2 linked regions of the Hydrogenovibrio crunogenus genome follow. The protein of the gene in region 1 interacts with the protein of each later gene in a pairwise test. Links are inferred from orthologs where the notes say so. Each region holds a gene or a part of one and is shown in the gene's direction. Other genes may lie near its edges. The genes, in order: rpe and eno.

Region 1 (7,592 bases):
AACAGACGGGGGACAATGCTGGCTTAATACAGGTTGCGATTGTGTCGAATGAACGGATGAGTCAATGGACGGAGACGTTAGTTTCAGAAGGCTTGGCAAGTGCTCAGTTGGTTCCAGATTGTTTTCAATGCCCTTTTCCCGAAAAGCAGAATGAGTCGTCTACCGTTTACTATATTGAAACAGAAACGCACCGTTTGGCTCGAACAGGTCAGTGGACGGGGATGGCGATTCCGCTTGACTGGCTTACATTGGTTTCCTTTAAAAACATAACGTGGCAAAAAGCGTCTCCTGCCTTTCCGGTGTTGGAGTCTCTTAAATCTCTTGGTTTGCGCCAAGGTCACTATCAACCATTTTCAAAATCGACGACTTGGGTCAAAAATTGGGGCAAAGTCATTGCTGTTTTTGGTTTGTTGCTGCTGTTGTTAGTGGCTCAGAACTGGATGGAGGCACACCAGAAAACCATCGAAAAGCAACAGCTCACCGAAGCAACTGAGCGCTTGTTTAAGCAAATGTTTCCAGAAGTTAAGCGAATTGTTAACCTGACAGCCCAAGCGAAAACCGCTCTTGCTAAGCAACCGTCTGAATCTGAAAAGGTTGGACCTGCACAATTAGCGAAGCTTGTCGAATCGGCTTTTAAACAAGTTCCAAAAGTTGAAATAAAGGCCTTTGAATGGCAAAACCAACGATTGAGTTTGTCTTTGGATTCACCCGATAACAATTCCTTGCAAGCGTTATCAGAGGCGCTAAAAAATAAAGTCGTGTTGACACTTAAAATTAACAGTATGCAACCCAACCAAGTTCAAGCGGAGATGGTAATTGATGGAATTCGATAACCTTAAACAGACAATCTTGCAGGTATGGAAAGGGTTTTCTCAACGGGATCAACGAGCTATTGTGGTATTGGGCGGAGTTTTATTGTGTGCCATCTTGTATTTTTTAATTTGGCTACCAAGTGAGCATGTCAAGCAGCAAGCACAGCAAAAACTGGCGCTAAGCCAGCAAAAGTGGGAATGGCTCAATGAACAATTACCTAAAGTTGCCCAGCGAGCGCCGGTCTTACCTGCGTCTACATTGAAAACCACAGAAGCGTTAATGCAATTCATTCAGACTCAGCTGCGGGAAATGAATCTCTTTCAAAAAATCGAACATATTGAAACACAAGGGCAAAAAGTCGTGGTTGACTTTAAAGAAGTGAACGCGCCACGGTTATTTCGTTGGTTATCTCAACAAGAACAGCAAGGACTCATTGCTTTTTCGGCGGACCTAAAGCCTTTGCAGCCGGGAATTGTGACGGCAAAAGTAATTTTTGAGGTACCTAAATGAAGCGCTGGACTGGAGTCATTGTTTTATTTTTAAGTGTGACGCTTTTGTCGCTTATTTGGCACTTCCCTGCCAGCTGGGTGGCTCAGCATAGTTGGGTTAAACAAAGCTTACCTAAACCAATGACGATGTCAGAAGTCGATGGTCTTTGGTGGCAAGGCAAGGCAAAAATATCTTGGCAGCATAGGCCGGTAGGGACAGTTGAATGGCAGTGGCATCCGGTTGGTCTGGTAACCGGATCCTTAGTGCTTAACCTGAAGCTCAGTGCACCGAAAGCACATCTTGAAGCACAGGTATCGGCGGACACAACCGAGGTCGCCGTGAAGAATATGAACGGAACTTTCAGTTTGTCTTATCTTTCCAACCTATTTAAATCTGCTTCCATATTGCAGGCGGCGGAAGGCGATGTGGTTCTTAAAGACGTATCATCTGCGCTTGCTCAGGCGAGCTTAAGTCGTGGCGAGGCTTGGCCAAATCATCTTAAAGGGCAAATGGTGTTAGTCGATTTCGATCTGATGGGGATTCATTTACCCTTGTTGAAAGTCACGCCAGAACTAAACAGTGAGGCGATGACATTGCGCTTAAATGGAACAGGCAAGGGCTGGCAATTGACAGGAACCAGTCTTGTGACGGCGAATCACCGTTTTCAGAATAATCTAGTCTTGACGTCGAAAACCCCGCAAAGCTTTCCAAGCTGGGGAGGGGTTATGATGCAAAAAACGGCCCCCAATAAAGCGGTTTTAAAAAATACCGGTCGCTGGTAAGTAGGGGTTAGCTGGTTTGAGCTTGATATGGAACTAAGCTGACAGGGTGTGAGGTGAGCGACTCTAGGTCTGTAACGTTTTCAAGATCGCTTTGATCAGATAAGTTATTTACAAAAATGTGAGCAATTTCTAACCCGGCATTTTCAATCGCATTGATGCTAAGCAAAGCATGGTTTAAGCACCCTAATCGGTTGCCAACGACTAGAATGACCGGATAGCCAAGTTGCTTTGCAAGGTCAATATTGAGACCGTCTGATGCTAGAGGAGAGTAAATACCTCCCGCGCCTTCAACAAATGCTACGGTTTGTTGAGGAACTTCGCTCGCTAAGGCAAGATCATGAATGGTGATGGTTTGTTTGGCTTGCGCAATCGCTCTGGCTGGTGAAATAGCAGGCTCAAGAAGGTAAGGGCAGACTGTCTGGAGAGATTCCTGACTTTCGCAGGCTTGGTGAAGCTGGACAGCATCTTCAGAATACAGTTCTCCGTTTTGATCCCTTAATGCGCCAGATGCAATCGGTTTGCGTGGAGAAATGACCAGGCCTGGTTGTTTTTTCAGCAAATACTGCGCAATGGTACAACTGACAAATGTTTTACCAATATCGGTATCTGTTCCGGTTATAAAAAAACCACCGGGTTGGGTGGTTTTGAAATAATGAAGAAAACTCGAGAAAGGCATTACGGATTTTCCATTAAACGTGCTTGCGCTTCTTGATATTTCTGGAAAGTCATGTCCACAACCTCTTCAGGTAGCTCAGGGCCTGGAGCAGTTTTGTCCCAGTCCAACGATTCTAAATAATCACGAATATATTGTTTGTCAAAACTGTCTGGGTTTTTGCCGACTTGGTAGGTTTTTGCTGGCCAGAAGCGAGAACTATCAGGTGTTAGGGCTTCATCAATTAAGTGGATGACACCGTGTTCATCTTCACCGAATTCAAATTTGGTATCAGCGATAATAATGCCGCGTTCAGCGGCAAACTCAGCCGCCATTTTGTAAAGTGCTAAGCTGTATTCCTTCACCTTTTGTGCTTTTTCTTCGCCAATTAATTTAACCACTTCTTCAAAGGAGATGTTTTCATCATGATCTCCTATTTCCGCTTTTGTTGACGGGGTAAACAGTGGTTCAGGGAGTTGCTGCGCTTTTTTGAGCCCCTTAGGCAGGTCGATGCCACAGACCGTTTGTGTCTTTTTGTATTCTTTCCAGCCCGAACCGACTAAATAACCGCGCACAATGGCTTCAACTGGTAGAGGCTTCAGTTTGCGCACAATCATGCCTCGACCATCCAATTGAAGAAGTTCATCTGGTGTCAGCACATCGGCAAGTTGCATGTCATCTGCTAATTGGTTTGGCAGAATGTGGCTGGCTTTTTTCATCCAGAACTGTGCGGTTTCCGTCAGAATACGCCCTTTTCCTGGAATAGGCGTTGGCAACACCACATCAAATGCGGAAATTCGATCAGTGGTGACAATGAGTAAGTGATTCTCATCAATGTCATATAAATCGCGTACTTTCCCTTTGTTGATCAAAGGCAAGCTGGTTAAATTTGATTCGAAAAGTGGTTGCATACAATCTCTTCCAGTTATTTCTTTAGGTTGTCTTCAAGCTGTTTTCTGTCGGAGTAGGGCAGTTTCAAATGTCCATATCGTAAAATAATGACCGCTGCGGCAATCATCAGCATGGTGGTAGCCACCGCAATCATCTCCCATTCGGTGAGATTTTTCATGTCCAGTATCAGATAACGGGCGAGGGCAATAATGGCGATGTACATCGGAAATCGTATGGGCAGTTTCCCTGAGTCCATGTAGATCGCGACCATCGCTAGCACTTCAAGGTAAAGAAAAAGCAAAAGTAAGTCACCCAGTGTGACTCTCATATTCTCTATCATGACCCAGACTTCTTGGATCCCCGCAATGACGGTGGCGATGGCAATAATGATGAGACCAACGATCTCACTCATGCGAATACTTCGTTTGATTCCTCTTACTGCAGGGTACTGGTCCATGCCGAAACCTCTTTTTACTTTAACAGACAAACTAAAAGTAGAAACTTTAGTGCTTATCCCATTTCATTGAAACGGGCGCTTACGCACGAATTTTATCTTAAAATAAACCGTTTAGGAGAGAGTTTTATAAACTTTGTCCTTCCTGGAAAATCAGATTTTTGATAGTACCTTGAAAAGCCCACTGCAGACAATGAGCTAAAATGATGTTTTCTTTTTAAAAAAACAAGGAGTCTGGTAAAATGCCTGCAATTTAATTTGTTTCTTAAAAAGGATTCTAAAAATGGCTAAGAAAGAAAACTGGATTGCGCCGTCAATTCTATCAGCTGATTTCGCTCAACTTGGAACCGATGTCAAAGATGTCATCGCTGCTGGCGCAGACGTGGTTCACTTCGATGTAATGGATAATCATTATGTTCCTAACCTGACCATCGGGCCATTGGTCTGTGAGTCTTTGAAGAACTTCATGGTTAAAGAAGACGTGAAAGCACCGATTGATGTGCATTTGATGGTGAAGCCAGTCGATCGTTTGATTGGTGACTTTGCATCTGCCGGTGCGGACATCATTACGTTCCATCCAGAAGCATCTGAGCATATTGATCGTTCGTTACAGTTAATTAAAGCAGAAGGCTGTCAAGCTGGTTTGGTCTTTAACCCAGGAACGTCTCTAAGTTACCTTGAGCACGTGATGGATAAGATTGACATGATTCTAATCATGTCTGTTAACCCTGGGTTTGGTGGCCAAGCCTTTATTCCTCAAGCGTTGGAAAAGCTAAAAGCGGCACGTAAGATGATTGATGAGTCTGGTCGTGATATTCGCTTGGAAATTGATGGCGGTGTTAAAGTTGAAAATATCGCAGAAGTTGCTGCAGCCGGTTGTGATACGTTTGTTTCTGGTTCAGGTATCTTCGGTAAGGCAAATGCAAGTGATGCAAACCGTTATGATACGGTTATCCAGCAAATGCGCGATGAGCTTGCTAAGGCTTAATCCTTTTGAGCTAAAGCGCTGAATGATTCAATAAACGCCAGTCAACGCTGGCGTTTTGTCGTTCTAATAAAAGTAAAAGAATGGGTTGGATAACCTGATTAATACATTGGAAAAACTATGTCGCAAGAAAAAATAAAACCTGGGTTCATCTTGATTGACCTAGATGGAACCTTAATTGACAGTGTGCCGGATTTGGCTTATTGCGTTGACGAAATGATGAAGCAGCTTGATATGCCTGTCCGGGGCGAAGCAGCGGTGCGCAATTGGGTAGGAAATGGTGTTCAGCGTCTTGTTGAAAGAGCGTTGATTAACTCTGTCGATGGTATGCCGGATCAAGCGTTGATGGAGAAGGCATACCCTATTTACCTTGAGCTTTATAAAGAAAATACTTCTAAACGCAGTTGTGTTTATGAGGGCGTCGTTGAGGGAATTGAGTGGATGAAAGCACAAGGCTACCGTGTGGCCTGTGTGACGAACAAAGCCGCCGCTTTTACCATTCCGCTTCTGAAAGACAAAGGACTTTACGATTCTTTTGAAGTCGTGGTTTCCGGCGATACCTGTGAAGAGAAAAAACCACATCCTATGCCTTTGCTGCATGCTGCGGAATTATTAGGGGTATCACCGGAAAATGCTTTGATGATCGGTGATTCAAAGTCTGATGTGAAAGCAGCTCGTGCGGCTGGCTTCCATATTTTCTGCATGACTTATGGGTATAATCATGGTGAAGATATTCGAAACTATGAACCGGATGCCGTTATGGATTCTTTTATGGAATTGCCAAATTACTTAGCGGCTAAATAATCATTAAGCAAGGAGAGTGACCTGAAATGAAATCGTTTTTAAAAGCCTTTTTGACAGTGCTGGCGAAGCCTTTCTGGTGTTCTTTTTCAGGTCTCTACCAAACGATTCAGCTTAAAAGATTTGAGCGCAAGACCGCTCTAGCATCAACGGCGGAAGGGGAAAAAAATGAATGATACACATTTTACCGCCTTATTTGATCAGGGGTATAAAACCGCGCCGGTGATGCGGACTATTTTGTCTGACTATGATACGCCATTGAGTGTTTATCATAAGGTGGCGAATCAGCCCCAAAGCTATTTGTTTGAATCCGTACAAGGCGGGGATAAATGGGGGCGTTACTCCATTATCGGCTTACCTTGCTCGAAACGCTTGGTGATTAAAGGTCAGCAAATCACGGTGTTGGACGGCGAAAAGGTTGTAGAACAACAAGTCTCTGAAGATCCACTAGCATGGATCGAAGCTTTTCAGTCTCGCTTTAAAGTCTTCCATCAGCCAGGTCTGCCGGCGTTTACTGGTGGGCTGGTGGGCTATTTTGGTTATGACACCATTCGATATGTCGAGAGTCGTCTACAGGCATCAGAGCCGGAAAAAGATGATATTCAAGCTCCGGATATTCAGCTGTTAGTGTCTGAAGAAATTGTTGTATTTGACAACCTGAGTGGACAGGTTCATGTCATCGTACATGCTGACTTAAGTCAGAAAAATGCCTATTCAAAAGCCGAAGCACGCGTGGCTGAAATCGCTGAGTTGATTCAGCAACCGATGTCGGTTCCGAATGATTTACCGAAAGAGACGATTTTAACCGAACAGGACTTTGTTTCCAGTTTTGGAGAGGAAGCCTTTAAGCAAGCCGTTGCTAAAATTAAAGAATATATTTTAGCGGGAGACGCAATGCAGGTCGTGATCTCTCAGCAAATGTCGGTAGATTTTGATGCGGCACCGATTGATCTCTATCGTGCACTCCGATATTTGAACCCGTCACCGTATATGTTCTTTTTAGATTTGGGTGACTTACAGATTGTCGGTTCCTCGCCTGAAATTCTGGTTCGTTTGGAAGACAATACCGTTACAGTCCGCCCGATTGCCGGTACACGTCGGCGAGGTTTGACACCGGAAAAAGATCAGGCTTTGGAAGAGGATTTGTTGTCCGACCCGAAAGAATTGGCAGAGCACTTGATGTTGATTGATCTTGGCCGGAATGATGTCGGTCGTATTGCCAATGTCGGTTCGGTTGAGTTAACTGAAAAAATGATTGTTGAGCGTTATTCTCATGTGATGCATATTGTGTCAAACGTCAATGGTCAAGCCAAACCAGGCATGTCGTCGATTGATGTGCTGCGAGCTACCTTCCCGGCGGGCACAGTTTCTGGTGCGCCGAAAATTCGAGCGATGGAAATTATCGATGAATTAGAGCCGGTTAAACGAGGGGTGTATGCAGGCGCGGTCGGTTATCTGGGTTGGCATGGCAATATGGATACTGCCATTGCCATTCGAACCGCGGTGATAAAAGATGGGCGCCTGTTTGTGCAAGCCGGTGCCGGAGTCGTGGCGGATTCGGTACCACAGTCAGAATGGGATGAAACCATGAATAAAGGGCGCGCGATTTTTAAAGCCGCTGAATTTGTGACCAAAGGCCTCAAAACCGATAACCCAGATGCTGGACATCGTTAATAGGAAAAGGATAAAAAGTTATGTTACTGATGATTGATAATTACGATTCTT
Region 2 (7,757 bases), 1.1 Mb from region 1 along the record:
ATCTATAAGTCTTCTTATGATAAAGCCAATCGTTCTTCGACTAAAAGCTTTAGAGGGCTTGGAGTTGAAGAAGGCTTAAGAATTTTACAAAAAGTTAAAGATGAGATTGGCGTGCCCGTCTTAACGGATGTGCATGAAGACACGCCTTTAGATGAGGTTGCTTCCGTAGTGGATGTTATGCAAACACCGGCTTTTCTGGTACGTCAAACCAATTTTATCCAAAATGTGTGTCGACAAGGATTGCCAGTCAATATCAAAAAAGGGCAGTTTCAAGCACCTTGGGATATGGACCAGGTGGTTGCAAAAGCACGTGAAGTCGGTAATGATCAAATTATGGTCTGTGATCGAGGAACTTCTTTTGGTTATAACACCTTAATTTCAGACATGCGAGGGCTGGCATCTATGAGACAAACAGGATGCCCTGTCGTCTTTGACGCAACGCATTCCGTACAGCAACCTGGTGGCCAAGGAACCACTTCAGGCGGGCAAAGGGAAATGGTGCCTGTGCTTGCTCGTGCTGCGATTGCAGCTGGGATTTCTGGCGTCTTTATGGAAACGCACCCCGATCCGGAAAATGCATTGTCAGATGGGCCTAATATGTGGCCTATCAACCGTTTGAAGCCGTTGCTAGAAACAATGAAAGAATTAGATGAGGTTGTTAAAAGACACGGCTTCATTGAAGATCAATCGTAATAAGGTTTTTTAAAGGTAGGTATTTATTTGTCATCCTTTTGCCATACAAGCATATTAAACTGATATTGGTCTGTTAACCAAATAATAGTCTCGGCGGGAATTTGCTGAGTAAACTTCAAAGAATTTAGAATAAAAGTAAATAGGAAAATAATCATATGTCATTGATTAAGGATATCAAAGCTCGTCAAGTAATTGATTCTCGTGGTAACCCCACTGTTGAAGCGGATGTGATTTTAGACGATGGTTCTAAAGGTCGTGGTATTTCACCTTCTGGTGCATCAACAGGCTCTCGTGAAGCAATTGAACTGAGAGATGGTGATAAGTCTAAATTTGGTGGTAAAGGTGTACTGAAAGCAGTGAATAACATTAACACTGAAATCAGAGACTTGTTGATTGGTAAAGAAGCAACCGACCAGGCAGCCATTGATAATGCAATGATTGCATTAGATGGAACTGAGAACAAAGCGCGATTAGGTGCCAATGCAATCTTGGCTGTTTCAATCGCAGTTGCACAGGCAGCAGCACAGTCAAAAGGGTTGCCATTGTATGCTTATCTAAAAACAGATGATTATAAAATGCCGGTACCAATGATGAATATCATCAATGGTGGTGAACATGCTGATAACTCGGTCGATTTCCAAGAGTTCATGATTATGCCTGTGGGCGCACCAACTATGTCTGAAGCGATTCGCTATGGTGCTGAAATCTTCCATGCTTTGAAGAAAGTATTGCATGATAAAGGCTATAACACTGCGGTAGGTGATGAAGGTGGTTTTGCGCCAGATCTTAAGTCTAACGAAGAAGCCATTACGGTGATTTTAGAAGCCATTGATGCAGCAGGTTACAAAGCTGGTGAAGATATCATGATTGCTATGGATGCAGCCTCATCAGAATTATATAAAGATGGTAAATACTTCCTAGGATCAGAGAACAAAACACTGTCATCTAAAGAAATGGTTGATTTGCTTTCTGACTGGGTAACTAAATACCCAATCATTTCGATTGAAGATGGTTTGGACGAGTCTGACTGGGATGGCTTTAAGTACCAAACAGAAAAAGACGGTAAGCGTCTACAGATTGTTGGGGATGACTTGTTTGTAACCAACCCTAAAATCCTCAAAGAAGGGATTGAAAAAGGGATTGCAAACTCGATCCTGATTAAAATCAATCAGATTGGGACGTTAACTGAAACATTCGAAGCGATTCAAATGGCGAAAGATGCCGGTTATACTGCAGTTGTATCACATCGTTCCGGTGAAACAGAAGACACGGTTATTGCAGACATTGCGGTTGCAACGGGAGCGGGCCAAATCAAAACAGGTTCTTTGTCTCGAACAGACCGTATTGCTAAATATAACCAATTGATTCGTATTGAAGAAGAGCTTGGTTCAAAAGCCGTTTATCCTGGTAAAGATGCTTTTTACAATCTTAAGTAATCAAGGATAAAGGTGTGAAAGCAATTTACATTGTTCTCGCCGTTTTTATTCTGATTTTACAAATTCGCTTATTGTCCTCCGATGGAGGCGTAGGCGAATTGCTTTCCTTACAAAATAAGCTCGATGAGCTTCATGTCAAAATTGATGCCTTAGAAGATAACAATGCCTTGCTTAGAAAAGAGGTGCAAGACTTACAGTCAAGTACTGAAGCAATTGAAACGATTGCAAGACAAAAGTTGGGTATGATTGCTAAAGACGAGGCATTTATTAAAGTGATTGAATTACCCAAAAACACAGATCCGGGTAGTTTAGATCGTCCTGATGATAAAGCAGAACAGAGTCAAGAATAACCCTTCAGAGTTGATTGAAGCGTTTGAATTGGTTTTGAGTTCAGCTCTTCTTTTTTAAAAAGACATATACCGCTCCAGTACCGCCATCTTTAGGTTGGGCACTACAATAAGCGAGCACCTGTGGTACTTGTGGGAGTCTTTGATTAACCAAGTTTTTTAGAATGGGGAAGTCGGTTTTTGAATTGTATCCTTTTCCATGAACAATGATAAGGTAACGAGCCTGTTGTTGTATGGCGTCGGTTAAAAAATCTTTCAAAATTTTATCAGCTTGCTCTTCGGTGTAGCCGTGCAAGTCTAGTTGCCAATGGGTATGAAATTTTCCGTTTTTTAAACGCTTCATGTCCTGACTATGCACACTGGGTTGCTGATATGTTAAGCTTTCATGCGCTGTTACTTGCGAAAAAGAGGTTTCTATTGAGTGGCCATAAGGCGATTTGTCGTTCAAAGAGGGCTGTCGGCGTACTTTAGGTTTGAGCGATGAAGTTTGATGTGAAACCACTTTTTTGTCTTGGTTAAGTTTTTGCACACCTTGGACGGCTTCAGCAAATAAGGATTTATCTTCATCTGAAATATTAGACATACTATAATTGTTCAATCATAAAACAAATAAAATATTCTACCCTAACTAAGTAATTATATGAAAATCTTATTATCCAATGATGATGGTTATAAAGCCCCAGGGATTCAAGCTTTATGGCACTGCTTGAAGGAACTGAATCTGCACTCTGAACTGAGGCTGATTGCACCGGATCGAAACCGCAGTGCAGCCAGCAACTCTTTGACCTTAATGGAACCTTTACGGATCACTGATCATGGTGATGATATTTACAGTGTGAATGGGACACCAACTGATTGTGTTCACTTAGGCATTAATGGTGCGATGGATTTCCAGCCGGATATGGTGGTTTCTGGCATTAATGCCGGCGCCAACATGGGAGATGATGTTCTTTATTCGGGCACGGTCGCTGCGGCTACGGAAGGGCGGTTTTTAGGAAAACCTTCGATTGCCGTTTCTCTTTGCGGGCAACAGCACTTTGAGACAGCCAGCCAAGTTATGCTGGAGTTGTTTAAAAACTTTCATGAACTACCATTGGACAGCTCAACCATTTTAAACATCAATGTGCCGGATATTCCTTATGAGTCTTTAAAAGGTATTCAAATTACGCGTTTAGGTAAGCGACACTGCTCTGAAAAAGTGGTCACCACGCAAGACCCTAGAGGTAATCAAATATACTGGGTTGGACCTGCCGGTCAGGCTGAAGATGCATCAGAAGGTACAGATTTTCATGCAGTCGAAAACGGCTATGCCTCTATCACTCCTTTAAAGATTGACCTGACTCACTATGAAATGCAGGCTGTTTTAAAAGGCTGGTTTGAGAATAAAGTTGTATGAGTATTTTACAAGATCCGGTTCATTACCCGAATCCAGCCTATGAGGCCAACCAAGGGGTTGGAATGACCTCACAGCGTACTCGGAACCGGCTGGTTGAGCGATTAATCTTTTTAGGTATTACTGATCCTGACGTTCTGAATGCGGTGAGGGTGACACCTCGTCATTTGTTTTTAGATGAAGCCATGGCCAGCCGAGCTTATGAAGACACCGCGCTGCCGATTGGGTATTCACAGACCATTTCACAACCTTGGGTTGTGGCCAAAATGACGTCCTGGTTAAATGCTAAAGGATCCTTGAACAGGGTATTGGATATCGGAACAGGTTCTGGGTATCAAGCAGCCATCTTAGCTTTACTGGCTCAACAGGTGTATACGATCGAACGGATTGAGCCGCTTTTAATCAGAGCGGAACAGGTTTTAAAAAAACTTGAACTTGAAAATGTTATGTTTTCGCTAGCGGATGGGTACTGGGGATTACCTTCTTATGCACCTTTTGATGGTATTTTGTCGGCCGCTTCTCCGGAAAGAGTGCCTGAAGAGTTGTTCGACCAACTGGTTGAAAATGGTCGATTGGTAATGCCCATTGGCTCTGAAGAGCAACTTCTATATGGTTATGTCAAAACATCCACCGGCTATACAGAAGAATGTTTGGGGGAAGTCATGTTTGTCCCAATGTTGAAAGGCATCGAGTCTTAATTAGAACTGAAATGGAAAGAAGATTGAATGAAAATTTTTACTGCTCTTTATGATCGAGCATTACTTTGGGCAAAACACCCTAAAGCCACTAAATATTTAGGAGGGATGAGTTTTGCAGAAGCCTCTTTTTTCCCGATTCCACCTGATGTGATGTTGGCACCGATGAGTCTGGCTCAACCTAATAGGGCTTATTACTTCGCATGGATTGCGACGGTGACTTCCTTGCTAGGAGGGGTATTAGGGTATGCCATCGGTTATTGGCTTTTAGATGCCATTTGGCCTATCATTGAATCATTAAATTATGTAGATAAATATCGAGCAGTTGAGCGTTTTTTTGCGGATTATGGTGTTTGGATTGTATTTTTAGCTGGCTTTAGCCCAATCCCTTATAAATTGTTTACAATTTCTGCTGGCGCGACAAGTATGTCGATTTTGCCTTTTTTGCTGGCGTCTTTTGTAGGAAGAGGCGCTCGGTTTTTTTTAGTGGCGGCATTGATGAAAATCGGTGGAGAACGCTACGAATCAAAGATTCGCCACTCAGTGGATTGGATTGGCTATGGCACGATTGCTTTAATTGTCTTTTATTTGGTGGTAAAACAGCTGTAATGGTTAAAAAGTGTAACGCATGATACAAAAATTGATCGCTGTCTTTTTATTGATTGAACTTTCCTTGATTTTAACGGGTTGTGCGCCTGCAAAATACCGTGGCTGGGATGATGGTGATATGTATTTTGAAAAAAGCAGTCGTTCTTATTCTTCTTCATCAAGTTCGAGTGGTCATTGCACTAATCCTTATGTTGTACGAAGTGGTGATACGCTCAGTGTGATAGCACAACGCTGTGGTGTTAATATGTACCAACTGGCGGATCGTAATAACCTCGTGCCTCCTTATCGGTTGTTTGTTAAACAAGAGTTAGTTATTCCATCTGGTAACACCCGTTCAACGCAGGCAATGCCTACCTCAAAAGGTCAAAAGACGGCGTTTTCCTGGCCTGTGAAAACCAAACTGAAATATGAATATGTCCCTGATCGTGCAGGTATTAATGGGTTGGTGATTTATGGCAAGCCTGGTGAAAATGTTTATGCTGTTGAAGCGGGGCATGTAGTTTACGCCGGAAATGGTATTGCCCATTACGGTAATATGGTTATTATTAAGCATGATAATGAGTATTTAACCGTCTATGCACACAACCAGACCTTGAGAGTGCGGGAAGGTATGCGAGTCGAAAAACGGCAATTAGTCGCGACGCTTGGAAAAACAGGTAGCGTTACCAAACCTCAGTTATATTTAGAAGCCCGTTATAGAGGGCGTAAGGTAGATGTGGAAAAGCTATTTTCGCAATAGTTTCCATTCGTTGAATCGGTGTTAACCTTCGGGTGAAGTGCTTTCCGATAAAATTAATGCCAGTACGACTTCTCGATCTTCAGTTGTTAAAACATTATACGTCCGGCAAGCAGCTGCATTGTCCATGACTTCAAGCCCAATTCCTTTTTGAGCACAATAAGCAAAGAACTTTGGTGCTGGAAAGGTTTGATGTTCACCTGTTCCCAAAATAATCACTTCAGGTGTCAACTCCAAAAGTTGATCCAGGTGAGATTCTGTTAGCTCTGAAATATGTTGGCAAGGCCAGTCCGTTTTTAATTCGATTTGACTTAGAAAACAACTTGAATGAACATCGATATCATTAATTTTAACCAGGCCTGGTTGATATTTTTTCACGGAGAGAATATTGGAATCTCTATGTTCGGTAAATTTCATGTATTCGCTCTTTTTTAACCACGTTTTAGCGTGATTATATCGTACATTTCAATTGACGAAAAAAAATGTTTCTGTATCATTAACAGATTAAAATCTCAACACACTTTCTGCTCTTGGAGCCTTGAACTTCGGCTAAAAATAGTTAGTAAGAAGTTTAATGTCGAGTTTTCGAATGAGTCAATTCAATCTGCTTGAAATACACGTGTTTTTATCGATTAAAAAGCAGTTTGAAAATTTTTATTCAAAAGCAGGTTAATTGCATCAGAAACTCTGATCTAAGCTCCGTAACAGAACAATTTAAAGGTTATAAATAAGTGACTGGCGACTTTCAAAGAATTAAACGGCTCCCACCTTATGTGTTTAATATTGTAGGTGATTTAAAAGCAGAAGCCCGACGTCGGGGCGAAGATATCATCGATTTTGGTATGGGGAATCCAGATCAAGATACTCCAAAACATATTGTCGACAAGTTAATTGAAGTGGTACAGCGTGAAGGTACGCATCGTTATTCAGTCTCTCAAGGGATTCCACGTTTACGAAAAGCAATTTGTAACTGGTATAAAAACAGATACGATGTCGATTTGGATATGGACACTGAAGCGGTGGTTACCATCGGTTCGAAAGAAGGCTTGGCTCATTTAGCACTGGCCACTGTTGAGAAGGGCGATACGGTATTAGTTCCTAATCCTGCATATCCGATTCATCCTTATGGATTCGTTATTGCCGGTGCTGATATTCGCCATGTCCGTATGACGCCCGATGTGGACTTTTTTGATGAACTGGAGAAAGCGATTAAAGAATCATGGCCAACGCCTAAAATGTTGGTTTTAAACTTTCCTGGTAACCCGACTACCCAAACGGTCGATTTAGAGTTTTTTGAAAAAGTCATTGCAATTGCCAAAGAACACGACATCTGGGTTATTCATGATCTAGCATATGCTGACATCGTGTTTGATGGGTATAAAGCCCCATCTATTTTAGAGGTGGAAGGAGCAAAAGACATTGCCGTTGAATTCTATACCTTGTCAAAAAGTTATAACATGCCGGGTTGGCGTGTTGGTTTTATGGTTGGAAACCCTACTTTAGTTCACGCACTCAAACGAATGAAGTCATATTTGGACTATGGAACTTTTACGCCGATTCAAGTGGCTGCGATAGCCGCATTGGAAGGGCCGCAAGAGTGTGTGCAGGAAATTTGTGACATGTATAAAGTGCGCCGAGATGTGCTATGCCAAGGACTGAATAGTATAGGTTGGGAAGTGGAACCGCCTAAGGCAACGATGTTTGTTTGGGCACCAATTCCTGAAGCATATCGTGAAATGGGATCGCTGGAATTCTCAAAAAAATTATTAACAGAAGCCAAAGTAGCCGTTTCTCCTGGTATTGGATTTGGAGATTACGGGGATGACTATGTCCGCTTTGGTTTGATTG

The links.
Region 2: the proteins of rpe (region 1) and eno interact in binary tests that used the Escherichia coli proteins (3 or more experiments, as listed by UniProt). The link is inferred for Hydrogenovibrio crunogenus from one-to-one orthologs.

The regions. Positions count from the first base shown.
Region 1 is NZ_CP032096.1:308,478-316,069, forward strand. The notes cover bases 3,394-6,216. They hold rpe (ribulose-phosphate 3-epimerase), read left to right. Parts: upstream 3,394-4,364; coding sequence 4,365-5,069; downstream 5,070-6,216. Other genes in these bases: GHNINEIG_RS01335 (phosphoribosylaminoimidazolesuccinocarboxamide synthase), read right to left, coding at 3,394-3,647; GHNINEIG_RS01340 (phosphate-starvation-inducible PsiE family protein), read right to left, coding at 3,662-4,084; GHNINEIG_RS01350 (phosphoglycolate phosphatase), read left to right, coding at 5,187-5,870; GHNINEIG_RS11650 (hypothetical protein), read left to right, coding at 5,897-6,043; trpE (anthranilate synthase component I), read left to right, coding at 6,036-6,216. Also shown: type II secretion system protein GspL, read left to right, coding at 1-833; GHNINEIG_RS01320 (type II secretion system protein M), read left to right, coding at 820-1,323; gspN (type II secretion system protein N), read left to right, coding at 1,320-2,084; bioD (dethiobiotin synthase), read right to left, coding at 2,092-2,760; more of GHNINEIG_RS01335, read right to left, coding at 2,760-3,393; more of trpE, read left to right, coding at 6,217-7,541; GHNINEIG_RS01360 (anthranilate synthase component II), read left to right, coding at 7,562-7,592. UniProt on the Escherichia coli protein: Catalyzes the reversible epimerization of D-ribulose 5-phosphate to D-xylulose 5-phosphate.
Region 2 is NZ_CP032096.1:1,383,256-1,391,012, reverse strand. What follows is about bases 1-2,988. They hold eno (phosphopyruvate hydratase), read left to right. Parts: upstream 1-848; coding sequence 849-2,129; downstream 2,130-2,988. Other genes in these bases: GHNINEIG_RS06650 (Smr/MutS family protein), read right to left, coding at 2,520-2,988; GHNINEIG_RS06655 (FtsB family cell division protein), read left to right, coding at 2,144-2,479; kdsA (3-deoxy-8-phosphooctulonate synthase), read left to right, coding at 1-693. In the rest of the region: more of GHNINEIG_RS06650, read right to left, coding at 2,989-3,059; 5'/3'-nucleotidase SurE, read left to right, coding at 3,117-3,872; GHNINEIG_RS06640 (protein-L-isoaspartate(D-aspartate) O-methyltransferase), read left to right, coding at 3,869-4,567; GHNINEIG_RS06635 (YqaA family protein), read left to right, coding at 4,595-5,173; GHNINEIG_RS06630 (LysM peptidoglycan-binding domain-containing M23 family metallopeptidase), read left to right, coding at 5,193-5,912; GHNINEIG_RS06625 (Mth938-like domain-containing protein), read right to left, coding at 5,934-6,326; alaC (alanine transaminase), read left to right, coding at 6,641-7,757. UniProt on the Escherichia coli protein: Catalyzes the reversible conversion of 2-phosphoglycerate (2-PG) into phosphoenolpyruvate (PEP). It is essential for the degradation of carbohydrates via glycolysis.